DNA from 3 places in the Bacillus sp. LJBS17 genome. Region 1 is predicted to be linked to each of the others. Evidence: riboswitches for the same ligand, from Rfam matches in the RefSeq annotation. Region 1 holds a riboswitch; each other region holds the start of a gene.
What was found. Region 1 has a riboswitch for thiamine pyrophosphate ahead of thiU (HMP/thiamine ABC transporter substrate-binding protein ThiU). Riboswitches for the same ligand answer to the same signal wherever they lie in the genome.
Positions count from the first base shown of each region.

Region 2: linked by a shared signal. The riboswitch ahead of ylmB (N-formyl-4-amino-5-aminomethyl-2-methylpyrimidine deformylase) and the one ahead of thiU (HMP/thiamine ABC transporter substrate-binding protein ThiU) in region 1 are both predicted to bind thiamine pyrophosphate.
Region 3: linked by a shared signal. The riboswitch ahead of thiC (phosphomethylpyrimidine synthase ThiC) and the one ahead of thiU (HMP/thiamine ABC transporter substrate-binding protein ThiU) in region 1 are both predicted to bind thiamine pyrophosphate.

Region 1 is NZ_CP079759.1:1,371,714-1,375,707, reverse strand. It holds gene ykoH (two-component system sensor histidine kinase YkoH) at 1-175, opposite strand, end outside; gene ykoG (two-component system response regulator YkoG) at 179-865, opposite strand; TPP riboswitch at 967-1,079, shown strand; gene thiU (HMP/thiamine ABC transporter substrate-binding protein ThiU) at 1,176-1,778, shown strand; gene KXZ66_RS07135 (ECF transporter S component) at 1,780-2,379, shown strand; gene KXZ66_RS07130 (ABC transporter ATP-binding protein) at 2,366-3,994, shown strand, end outside; gene thiX (HMP/thiamine ABC transporter permease ThiX) at 3,984-3,994, shown strand, end outside.
Region 2 is NZ_CP079759.1:1,585,966-1,589,959, forward strand. It holds gene sigE (RNA polymerase sporulation sigma factor SigE) at 1-522, shown strand, start outside; gene sigG (RNA polymerase sporulation sigma factor SigG) at 662-1,444, shown strand; gene KXZ66_RS08230 (ABC transporter ATP-binding protein) at 1,592-2,386, shown strand; TPP riboswitch at 2,399-2,500, shown strand; gene ylmB (N-formyl-4-amino-5-aminomethyl-2-methylpyrimidine deformylase) at 2,588-3,868, shown strand; gene KXZ66_RS08240 (YlmC/YmxH family sporulation protein) at 3,951-3,994, shown strand, end outside.
Region 3 is NZ_CP079759.1:933,835-937,828, forward strand. It holds partial or broken gene spo0M (sporulation control protein Spo0M) at 1-407, opposite strand, end outside; gene KXZ66_RS04760 (hypothetical protein) at 549-752, shown strand; gene KXZ66_RS04765 (spore coat protein) at 841-1,113, opposite strand; gene KXZ66_RS04770 (Type 1 glutamine amidotransferase-like domain-containing protein) at 1,155-1,847, shown strand; TPP riboswitch at 1,917-2,024, shown strand; gene thiC (phosphomethylpyrimidine synthase ThiC) at 2,157-3,929, shown strand; partial or broken gene KXZ66_RS04780 (BBE domain-containing protein) at 3,967-3,994, opposite strand, start outside.

The DNA of each region.
Region 1 (3,994 bases):
CTGTTTCAGCGGCACGCAGCGCTTCGGCAATGTTATCCGTCTCATCAGCAAGCCGGGCCGCATCCTTTGATGTCAGCGCAGACGAAAAAATGAGATATACTGCGGTATGAACCAAAATTAATAAAATCAACAGTGATATCGAAGTGTATAGATGAATCTTGGTCTTCAGCTTCATCGTTTACCCCTTAATGGCATAGCCGACCCCGCGAATCGTATGGATCAGCTGTTTTTCGTAAGGATAGTCCAGTTTTTTTCTGATGTATCTTATGTAGACGTCCACGACATTTGTATCACCGATATAATCAAATCCCCATACTGAGCTTAGAATTTGCTCCCGTGTCAGCACTTGCTGCGGATGCTTTAGCATATAGACGAGCAGATCAAATTCCCGCGGCGTTAATTCCACCTCTTTGTCTCCGCGTCTCACTTCACGGGTTTTTTCGTTCACCCGCAAATCGTCATATGTAAGAAAGGTGCCGATATCTTCAGTTTTTGTTCCATTTTGCCGCAGCGCCGCCCTGATTCTCGCAAGCAATTCCTCGATTTCAAACGGCTTGGTGACATAGTCATTTGCACCGATGTCCAGACCTGTTACCTTATCAGGAATACTGTCTCGCGCCGTTAATAATATGACCGGTGTCTGCGAATCCGTTTTTCTCAAGCGGCGCAGCACTTCCAGTCCGCTAAGCCCCGGAAGCATGACATCAAGAAGCACCAAGGAATACCCGCCTTCCGCTGCCGCATCAAGACCTTCTGTGCCATTGTGTTTGATCGTGACGCTGTATCCTTCATATTCCAATTCAAGCTGAAGAACCCTGGCGATTTTTTCTTCATCTTCCACAATTAATATGTGTCCTTTTTCCAAATTTGACCATCCTCTCCCGTCCCTATATGAAAAAAATGATTTCGTTGTTTACAAAATGATTCTTATCATCTATTATGATGTCAAAATAAAAAATTGTATACGGAAAGCACTAGGGGTGCTGTTTTGGCTGAGATAAAGCGCGGAAGAAACGCGCTTTGATCCCTTATGACCCGATCTGGATAATACCAGCGTGGGGAAGTGCAGGTTGACCGAATGGTGTATTTTTTTGTGCGCTTAATCGATCTATGACTGCATATTCCCTTAGGATATGCAGTTTTTTATTTTACCAAAAAAACAGGAGGTCGGAGAAATGGAGCATATTTGCGGTACAAGCAAAATCGCCGGTTTTCGCTTCTCTTTATATCCGATGACGGATGATTTTATCAGTGTGATCAAGTCTGCGCTGAAAAAAACAGATACATCCAATGTATGGACGAAAACCGACCATATCAGCACGGTGTTACGCGGATCGATTGATCATGTATTCGATGCTGCAAAAGCCATTTACCTTCATGCAGCAAACAGCGAACAACACATCGTCATGAACGGCACGTTTTCCATTGGATGCCCGGGTGACACACAGGGGGATACATATCTTTCCAAAGGTGATAAGCGTGTCAATGAAGATGCTGTCCGAGGCTTGAAGGCGGAAGCGCCGTGCCAATTTGCCCTTTATCCAATGAATGAGCCGGATTATATGGGATTGATTATGGAGGCTGTCGACATTGCAAAAGCCCAAGGCACTTTCGTACAGGGTGTCCATTACGCGAGCGAGCTTGACGGGGATGCGCATGACGTATTCAGCACATTGGAGGCCGTTTTCCGCATGGCTGAGCAGCAAACAAACCACATCACCATGACTGTGAATCTTTCGGCTAACAGTCCATCAAGAAAAAACAGAAAGCAGGGATAACATGAAAAGCTGGAAAGTAAAAGAAATTGTCATCATGTCCGTTATCAGTATCGTATTTGCCGTTGTTTATTTATTATTTACACATTTCGGAAACGTGCTTGCAGGTATGTTTGGGCCAATCGCCTATGAACCAATTTACGGCATTTGGTTTATCGTTTCTGTGATCGCCGCGTACATGATTCGAAAACCGGGTGCGGCGCTCGTTTCTGAAATCATTGCCGCTCTCGTTGAGTGCCTGCTGGGAAATCCGTCTGGCCCGATGGTCATCGTCATTGGCATTGTTCAAGGGCTCGGGGCTGAGGCTGTATTTCTTGCAACACGCTGGAAAGCATACTCTCTCCCTGTCCTTATGCTGGCCGGTATGGGGTCTTCAGTAGCCAGCTTTATCTATGATCTCTTTGTTTCTGGCTATGCAGCCTATTCACCAGGTTATCTGCTCATTATGCTTGTGATCCGCCTCATTTCCGGCGCGCTTTTGGCGGGGCTTCTCGGAAAAGCTGTCAGCGACTCTCTCGCTTATACAGGTGTGTTAAACGGAATGGCACTCGGAAAGGAACTGAAAAAGAAACGGAAGCGGGCGTCAGAACATGCAAGCCTTTGATGAGCTTCTGACGGTTGAGCAGCTCAGCTTCTCTTATGAAGAAGACGAGAAACCGGTTTTTCAAGACATTTCGTTTGAGCTTCAAAAAGGAGAATGTGTTTTATTATTAGGACCGAGCGGATGCGGTAAAAGCTCGCTCGCCCTTTGTTTAAACGGTCTATATCCGGAGGCTTGCGACGGCATTCAGTCCGGACATGTATTTCTATTTCAAAAGCCGGTCACAGATGCTGAAACCTCCGAAACGATTACTCAGCATGCCGGGGTCGTTTTTCAGGATCCTGATCAGCAGTTCTGCATGCTGACGGTGGAGGACGAAATAGCGTTCGGGCTGGAAAATCTGCAAATTCCAAAAGAAGAAATGACAGAGAAAATCAACGCCGTATTAGAAAAATTACGCATTACCCATTTAAAAGAAAAAATGATCTCAACCCTTTCAGGAGGACAAAAGCAGAAAGTGGCTCTCGCCTGTATTTTGGCGATGGAGCCTGAGCTTATTATTTTAGATGAGCCGACCTCTCTTTTAGACCCTTTCTCAGCTCGGGAGTTCGTTCATCTGATGAAGGATCTTCAGCGGGAAAAAGGTTTCAGCCTCCTCGTCATTGAGCACCAGCTTGATGAATGGGCGCCTTGGATTGAGAGAACGATCGTACTCGACAAATCAGGCAAAAAGGCACTGGATGGCCTGACGAAAAATCTATTTCAGCATGAAGCGGAGACACTAAAGAAATTGGGCATCGCCATTCCAAAGGTCTGTCATCTGCAGGAAAAGCTGAGTATGCCGTTTACTTTATCAAAAGAGATGCTGTTCAAAGAGCCTATTCCTGCCGGGCATGTCAAAAAGAAGAAAGCCCCTTCTGGGGAGAGTGTGCTTGAAGTCAGCAGCCTTTCGTTCGCGAGAGGACAGCAGGCGATTTTCAAAGACATCAGCTTTTCGTTGCGCGAAGGCTCTTTAACGGCGCTTGTCGGTCCGAACGGAACTGGAAAATCGACGCTCCTATCAGTTCTGGCCAGTCTCATGAAACCGCAAAGCGGCAAAATCCTTCTCTATGATCAGCCGCTGCAGAAATATAAAGAAAAAGAATTGCGTAAACGGATGGGATTTGTTTTTCAAAACCCTGAGCATCAATTCGTCACCGATACGGTGTATGACGAGCTTCTGTTCGGCCAGAAAGCAAATGCTGAAACTGAGAAAAAAGCGCAACACCTGCTGCAGCGTTTTGGTCTTGCGCATTTGGCTGATCATCATCCGTTTGCGATCAGCCAAGGGCAAAAACGGCGACTGAGCGTAGCTACTATGCTCATGCATGACGTAAAGGTTTTATTATTAGACGAACCAACCTTTGGCCAGGATGCCCGCACGGCGGCTGAATGCATGGAAATGATTCAACGTATCAAGGCAGAGGGAACTGCTGTCCTTATGATTACACACGATATGGAGCTAGTCTCTTCGTATGCTGACAGCGTGCTTGTGCTTCACGATACAGGCCTGGCCTTTGACGGATCTCCAGCGCAGTTGTTTTCTCAAGAAACAGGGCTTGTTCAAAAAGCAAAGCTCACCCTTCCCCTTCTATATGAATGGATGGCATTTCAAGAGGAGGTGCGTGATGAAGCAACC
Region 2 (3,994 bases), 210 kb from region 1:
TTGCGTCTGGTCGTATATATCGCCCGTAAATTTGAAAATACGGGAATTAATATAGAGGATTTAATCAGCATCGGTACCATCGGTCTAATCAAAGCTGTGAATACATTCAATCCAGAAAAGAAAATCAAGCTTGCTACCTATGCCTCCCGGTGTATAGAAAATGAAATCCTGATGTATTTAAGAAGAAATAACAAAATCCGTTCAGAGGTTTCCTTTGATGAACCGCTTAATATTGATTGGGACGGCAATGAGCTTTTGCTTTCTGATGTGCTCGGCACTGACGATGACATCATCACTAAAGACATAGAAGCTAACGTCGATAAAAAGCTTTTGAAAAAAGCGCTTGAACAGCTTAATGAGAGAGAAAAGCAAATCATGGAGCTGCGGTTTGGGCTTGTCGGTGAAGAAGAAAAAACCCAAAAGGATGTAGCGGATATGATGGGGATTTCTCAGTCTTATATTTCGCGGCTTGAGAAAAGAATTATAAAAAGATTGAGAAAAGAGTTCAACAAAATGGTGTAAAAAATTTTATGGTTAGAACCCCTTGATTTTACAGGGATTTCCTGATTTCGACAGTTTTTCGGTCTGAGTGCAGTGCATATTTTTCCCACCCAAGGAGATACTTAACGTTGTACAGCAGCTCCTGTAGGGAGGGAAAAAAGTGTCGAGAAATAAAGTCGAAATCTGCGGGGTGGATACCTCCAAATTACCAGTACTCAAGAATGAAGAGATGAGAAAGCTGTTTAGGCAGCTGCAGGATGAAGGCGATGATTCAGCAAGAGAAAAGCTTGTAAACGGGAACTTGCGTCTTGTCTTAAGTGTCATTCAACGATTTAATAACAGAGGGGAGTATGTTGATGACTTATTTCAAGTCGGCTGCATCGGACTAATGAAATCCATTGATAATTTTGACCTAAGCCACAATGTTAAGTTTTCAACATACGCTGTACCTATGATTATCGGAGAGATCCGCAGGTATTTACGCGATAATAACCCGATCCGTGTCTCAAGATCACTCCGGGACATCGCTTACAAGGCGCTTCAGGTAAGAGAGCGGTTAATCAGTGAGACAAGCAAGGAGCCGACTGCAGAAGACATCGCAAAAGTTCTTGAAGTACCGCATGAGGAAATTGTATTTGCGCTTGATGCCATCCAGGATCCGGTTTCTCTATTTGAACCGATCTATAACGACGGCGGAGACCCGATCTATGTGATGGACCAAATCAGTGATGAGCGTAACACAGATTCACAATGGATTGAAGAGCTGGCTTTAAAAGAGGGCATGAGAAGGCTGAATGATAGGGAAAAAATGATTTTGAGAAAGCGATTCTTCCAAGGGAAAACCCAAATGGAAGTCGCCGAGGAAATCGGAATTTCTCAAGCGCAGGTGTCCAGACTTGAAAAAGCGGCTATCAAACAAATGAATAAAAATATTCATCAATAATGAAAAGCCTTTAAAACGATGTTGTTTTAAAGGCTTTTCTATTGATTATGGATGGTTTACGTTTTGGAAAAAGTAAGGTATCCTAGTTCGTACAAAGTTTTATGAAAATTAAAACAATTATAAAAGGCAATAAAGAGGAGGACCACGATGATTTTGCAGCTTGACAATGTCTCACTAAAACGGAATGGGAAATGGATACTGAGAGATATTCATTGGAAGGTGGAAGAAAAGGAAAATTGGGTGCTTTACGGCCTAAATGGCGCCGGGAAGACAGCGCTGTTAAATATGCTTTGCTCTTATTATTTTCCAACATCAGGCGAGATGCAGGTGCTTGGCCATGAATTTGGCAAAACAGAGCTTGGGGAAAAGCTCAGACGTAAAATTGGCCTCGTCTCAGCAGCTCTTCAGCAAAAATTGTATCCGGCAGATTCAGCCTTTGAAATTGCTTTGAGCGGAGCTTACGCTTCGATTGGGTTATATGAAACGCCAAGTAAGAAAACCAGGGAAAAAGCGATTGGTTTGTTAGAGGACTTGGGAGCAATTGAATATGCCGATCGCCGCTATGAAACCCTTTCTCAAGGGGAAAAACAAAGAGCATTGATTGCTAGAGCACTAATGGCCGATCCGGAGCTGCTGATACTGGATGAACCAGTCACAGGACTGGATTTTATTGCCCGGGAAAAGCTGTTAGATACGATTACATACATTGCAAACAAAGAAAATGCACCATCTATCCTTTATGTGACTCATCATGCTGAAGAAATTTTGCCTGTCTTTGATAAAGCCCTTTTATTAAAACAGGGAGAGGTCTTTGGATCCGGAGAAATAAAGGAAATGCTTACTAATCAAATACTTTCCGCTTTTTTTGATACGCCAATCCATGTATTATGGAATCAAGATCGGCCGTTTTTAACTAGAGCTGAGCCGATAACGAATGCCTGACAAATATATATAGATTCATCCTAGGGGTGCTTTGCGAAGCTGAGAGAGACGTTGTCTCAACCCTTTTGACCTGATCTGGATCATGCCAGCGGAGGGAAGCGGTGAAAAGCGGAGTACATCGGACTCCGTTTGTTTTTATTAAGCCGTTTCATCACATTTGAAACGGCTTATTTGATTTTAAAGAATAGGAGCGGATTTACATTGGATCAACAAATAGACTCTTTGCAAAAAAAAGTGGAAGAACATAAGGAGGAGCTTATTCAGCTTGCGAAAACGCTAATTTCTTATCAAACACCTGCTCCGCCTGCAAGAAATACAGAGGGCATTCAGTCATGGATTGCGGGATATTTAAATGAATTGGGATTCTCGATCGACAAATGGGATGTGTACCCTGGAGATCCCAATGTTGTAGGGAAGCTAAAAGGAACAGATTCAGCAGATTATTATAGCCTGATTATCAATGGCCATGTAGATGTGGCAGAGGTAAAAGAGGATGAAAAATGGGAGCATGATCCATTTCATCCAATTGAAAAAAACGGTCTCTTAATCGGTCGAGGCGCTTCCGATATGAAGGGCGGAATGGCTTGTGTGTTGTTTGCTGTCAAATTGATTCGTGAAGCAGGCATTGAACTTCCCGGTGATCTGATTCTGCAATCGGTTATCGGGGAGGAAGTTGGAGAAGCCGGCACGCTTGAATGCTGCAAGAGGGGCTACCACGCTGATTTTGCAATTGTCGCGGATACGAGCGATATGCATATTCAAGGCCAAGGCGGTGTCATTACAGGCTGGATCGAAATCAAAAGCAGTCAAACATTTCATGATGGAACGAGACGGAATATGATCCACGCAGGGGGAGGAACATTCGGAGCAAGCGCAATTGAAAAAATGGCGAAAATCATTGCGGGGCTCGGTGAACTTGAGCGCCACTGGTCTATTATGAAAAGTTATCCCGGCTTTAAACCTGGAACAAATACAATTAACCCGGCTGTTATAGAAGGCGGCAGACATGCGGCTTTTATAGCGGACGAATGCCGGCTGTGGATCACAGTCCATTTTTATCCGAATGAAACCCATGACCAAGTGGCAGCGGAAATAGAAGATTACGTCAATCCGCTGAGTGACAGTGATATTTGGCTTAGGGAAAACCGCCCTGTATTCAAGTGGGGAGGCTCATCTATGATAGAAGACAGAGGAGAAATTTTTCCGGCATTGGAAGTTGACCCTGGCCACCCAGGCGTCTTAGCGCTAACTGCCTCTCATCAGAAAGTGAAACGGGAGTGTCCAATTATTGACGTTTCTCAATCAGTTACAGATGGCGGATGGCTGTATGATGCCGGTATTCCATGCGTAATATACGGTCCTGGAGATCTGCACAATGCACACTCTGTGAACGAGAAGGTATCGATTGAGCAGCTAGTAGAGTATACAAAAATTATACTCGATTTTATCATCAGCTGGTGCAGCCGGAAAAAAGAGCAATGACATGAAAATTTCTTCTTGCTGACAAGGTTCAGCCTGCCCGTTCATATACTTGAACAAAAGGACGGAAAAAGGACGTGATGGAATGATCAGCATTTCAGAATTTCAGGTAAAGGATGTCGTCAATGT
Region 3 (3,994 bases), 440 kb from region 1:
TTCAATCCGAAAATGCGGTCATGATCGGATTTATCGATACCGCCTTGAATGTCAAGGTCTGTCACCACGGCAACCTCTACTTTCCCTACAGTCATCGGCGTATCTAGAGGCAGAGTGAATGTAAACGGAAATTGATGCTCTTCACCAGGCTGTATGGTAAATGAACCAGTGACCCGGAAAGAATGAATTGTAGCGTATTTCCGGTGCTCTTCATCGTCTTTTACAATGACATACCGTGTGCTAAGCTGTAAATCGATATAACGGATGTCCTGAGCGATTTTTCCGCCTTTGACATGTACCGTTCCCTGTACTTCTTCTCCTGGAAAATATGCGTCTTTTTCTAAAATTGTATCTACTTTTGCAGCTCCAATTCCGGCACTTGCCGCAAGTTTCTTAAAAAATGACATGTTAGATCTTCCCCTTTTTCTTTTTTCTCAACAGATATACGCAAGAAGGAGGAAAAAAGATTCGTTTGATTCATACTTTTTTCCTATTATTCGTCTCGGCCTAGGGACAGACTAAGAATAATATTGAAAATAAAGGAGTGGATGGAAGTGAATAAAGAAAGTTTGGTTGCAGATGAATTACACAGAATGTTTTTGGCTGGTGAGCTGCAAATCACAGTAGAGGAGGATATAAACAATATTTCCGAAAGGCTGAGAAACGGCGATCTCAGTTTAGACCGATTAAGCGGTGAAGACGCGTTTATAAAAGAAACGGTAAATGAGGCTTTAAGAAGAGTGGAGCAATAAAAAAGAGACGGCATCTCATCTTTGAGATCCCGTCTCTTTTTGTGGTCTTTGCTGTAAGATAAATCTAATCGATTTGATTTGGAATTGCTCACCCGAGCCATCCCTTTTCTAACAGAAGATCTGACAGTTCATCATGGAGATAAACAGTTGTATCTAATTGATCATGCAATGCTATTCTGATGTGGGGATTTTCGGCTTCTGTTATTGCGACAGTGTATTTGTTAATGCTGGTTTTTATTGTTGTTAACAAATCAAGAATATCTTTGGGACAAAGACTTTGTTCAATGGGAAACCACCCCCTTTGTTTTTTTAGCAGCTCCTGATAAGAAAGTATTTGGCTTTGTTTCTTGCTTCTATACAAAATGCTATAATAAGCAACAAATTTTGTTGGGGGGTGTGATGATGAAGCAGATTATTGCGATGGGGGGCGGGGGTTTTTCGATGGAGCCGGATAATTTGTCCCTCGATCAATATATCCTCAATCAATCAAAACGAGAGCAGCCTCGTATTTGTTTTTTGCCGACGGCGAGCGGAGATTCCCAAAACTATATTCAGCGGTTTTATCATGCATTTCAAACACTGGATTGTGTGCCGTCTCACTTATCTTTGTTTAAGCCGCCATCAACAGATTTAACTTCTTTTGTTATGGAAATGGACGTGATTTATGTTGGCGGGGGAAATACGCGGAATTTACTTGTGTTATGGAAAGAGTGGGGGCTTGACCAGATTCTTAGGGAAGCATGGAAGAACGGTGTGGTTTTAGCTGGATTAAGTGCCGGTGCGATCTGCTGGTTTGAAGAAGGGGTGACGGATTCAGCCGGACCGCTGACAAGTTTGAAAAGTTTAGGTTTTTTGCAAGGGAGCTTTTGTCCCCATTATGACGGGGAAAAGGATCGGAGACCGGCATACCACCAGCTGATATCTAACAAGTTCTTATGCAGTGGCTATGCAGCGGATGATGGGGCTGCTCTCCATTTCATAAATGATCAGCTGTTTCAGACTGTGAGTTCAAGGTCGGAAGGAAAGGCATATCGGGTGATGATGGCTGAACATGAAATAGCTGAAATTCCGTTGCCGGTCAAATATTTAGGGTGAAATTGGCTGAATATTATCTATATTCCTCTTTTTTTCAGATTGATTTTATGATAAGATGAGTGCGAAATCAATAGTTACTGGGGGTGCCCGCTTTCGGGCTGAGAGAGAAGGTAAGCTTCTTAACCCTTTGGACCTGATCTGGTTCGTACCAGCGTGGGGAAGTAGAGGAATTGTTTTTGTTATTGTCTTGCTGGGCAATAATATGTTTCTTTCTGACTGTAACCGGGTTCATTTATATGAATCCGGTTTTTTGTGCTGGTTATGGGCTTGATTTTGTCCTTTCAAACGTAGAGAGGGGAAGGAAAAGTAATGCAAAACAATTCAGTGCAGCAAGCCAACATTTCCATTATGTCAAGTTTTTCAGGCAGCAAGAAGGTATACGTGGAGGGTTCTTCTTCGGACATCCAAGTGCCGATGAGGGAGATCCTATTGAGTCCGACGACGGGATCGTTCGGCGAAGAGGAAAACGCGCCTGTGCGTGTCTATGATACAAGCGGACCGTATACGGACCCTGAAGTAACCATTAATATTCAAGAAGGATTAAAGCCGCTCCGCCAAAAATGGATCACAGAGCGCGGTGACGTGGAAGAGTATGAAGGTCGGGCTATAAAACCAGAAGATAACGGTTATAAAAAAGCAAATCCAAACGTAAGCTACCCAGGATTAAAGCGGAAACCGCTGAGGGCGAAGGCAGGTCAAAATGTCACACAAATGCACTATGCAAAAAAGGGGATCATTACACCTGAGATGGAATTTATCGCCATTCGTGAGCATGTGTCTCCTGAATTCGTCAGAGACGAGGTAGCCAGCGGCCGGGCGATTATTCCTTCAAACATTAATCACCCTGAAAGTGAGCCAATGATTATCGGCCGGAATTTTCATGTGAAGATTAATGCGAATATCGGGAATTCAGCGGTTACGTCATCCATTGAAGAAGAAGTGGAAAAAATGACGTGGGCCATCCGCTGGGGAGCGGATACGATGATGGATCTCTCTACCGGAAAAGATATTCATACGACGCGTGAATGGATTATCCGCAATTGCCCCGTGCCTGTGGGAACTGTTCCGATTTATCAGGCGCTTGAAAAAGTAAACGGCGTAGCGGAGGATTTAACGTGGGAGATTTATCGTGATACGCTAATCGAGCAGGCAGAGCAGGGAGTGGATTATTTTACGATTCACGCGGGTGTTTTGCTTAGGTATGTACCGCTGACTGCCAAACGGACAACTGGTATTGTGTCACGCGGGGGAGCGATTATGGCGCAGTGGTGTCTGGCTCATCATCAAGAAAGCTTTTTATACACACATTTTGAAGAAATATGTGAGATTATGAAAATGTATGATATTGCTTTCTCACTTGGGGATGGTTTGCGTCCCGGATCAATTGCTGATGCCAATGACGAAGCGCAGTTTGCTGAATTAGAGACGCTTGGAGAGCTGACGCAAATTGCCTGGAAGCATGATGTTCAGGTGATGATTGAGGGTCCTGGACATGTTCCGATGCATAAAATCAAAGAGAACGTCGATAAACAAATGGACATTTGTAAAGAAGCGCCTTTTTACACATTGGGGCCGTTGACAACGGATATTGCTCCGGGATATGACCATATTACTTCAGCGATCGGAGCGGCGATGATCGGCTGGTATGGGACAGCAATGCTTTGTTATGTAACGCCGAAGGAGCATTTGGGGCTGCCAAACCGTGATGATGTTCGTGAAGGAGTCATTACATATAAGATCGCTGCGCATGCGGCAGACCTTGCAAAAGGGCATCCCGGAGCGCAAATCCGGGATGATGCGTTATCGAAAGCCCGTTTTGAATTCCGCTGGCGGGATCAGTTTAATTTATCTCTTGATCCGGAGAGAGCCCTTGAATACCATGATGAAACCCTGCCTGCTGAAGGAGCAAAAACCGCTCACTTTTGTTCCATGTGCGGCCCGAAATTTTGCAGCATGAGAATTTCACAGGATATTCGGGATTATGCAAAGAAAAACGATCTCAGTGAAGCAGAAGCCATAAATAAAGGATTAAAAGAAAAAGCAAAAGAGTTTGTCGATACGGGAAGCAATTTATATCAATAAATAAGATGAAGATGGAGAATGCTCCATCTTCATTTTTTTAGAAAAACAGAGAGCGTCGAAGCGGA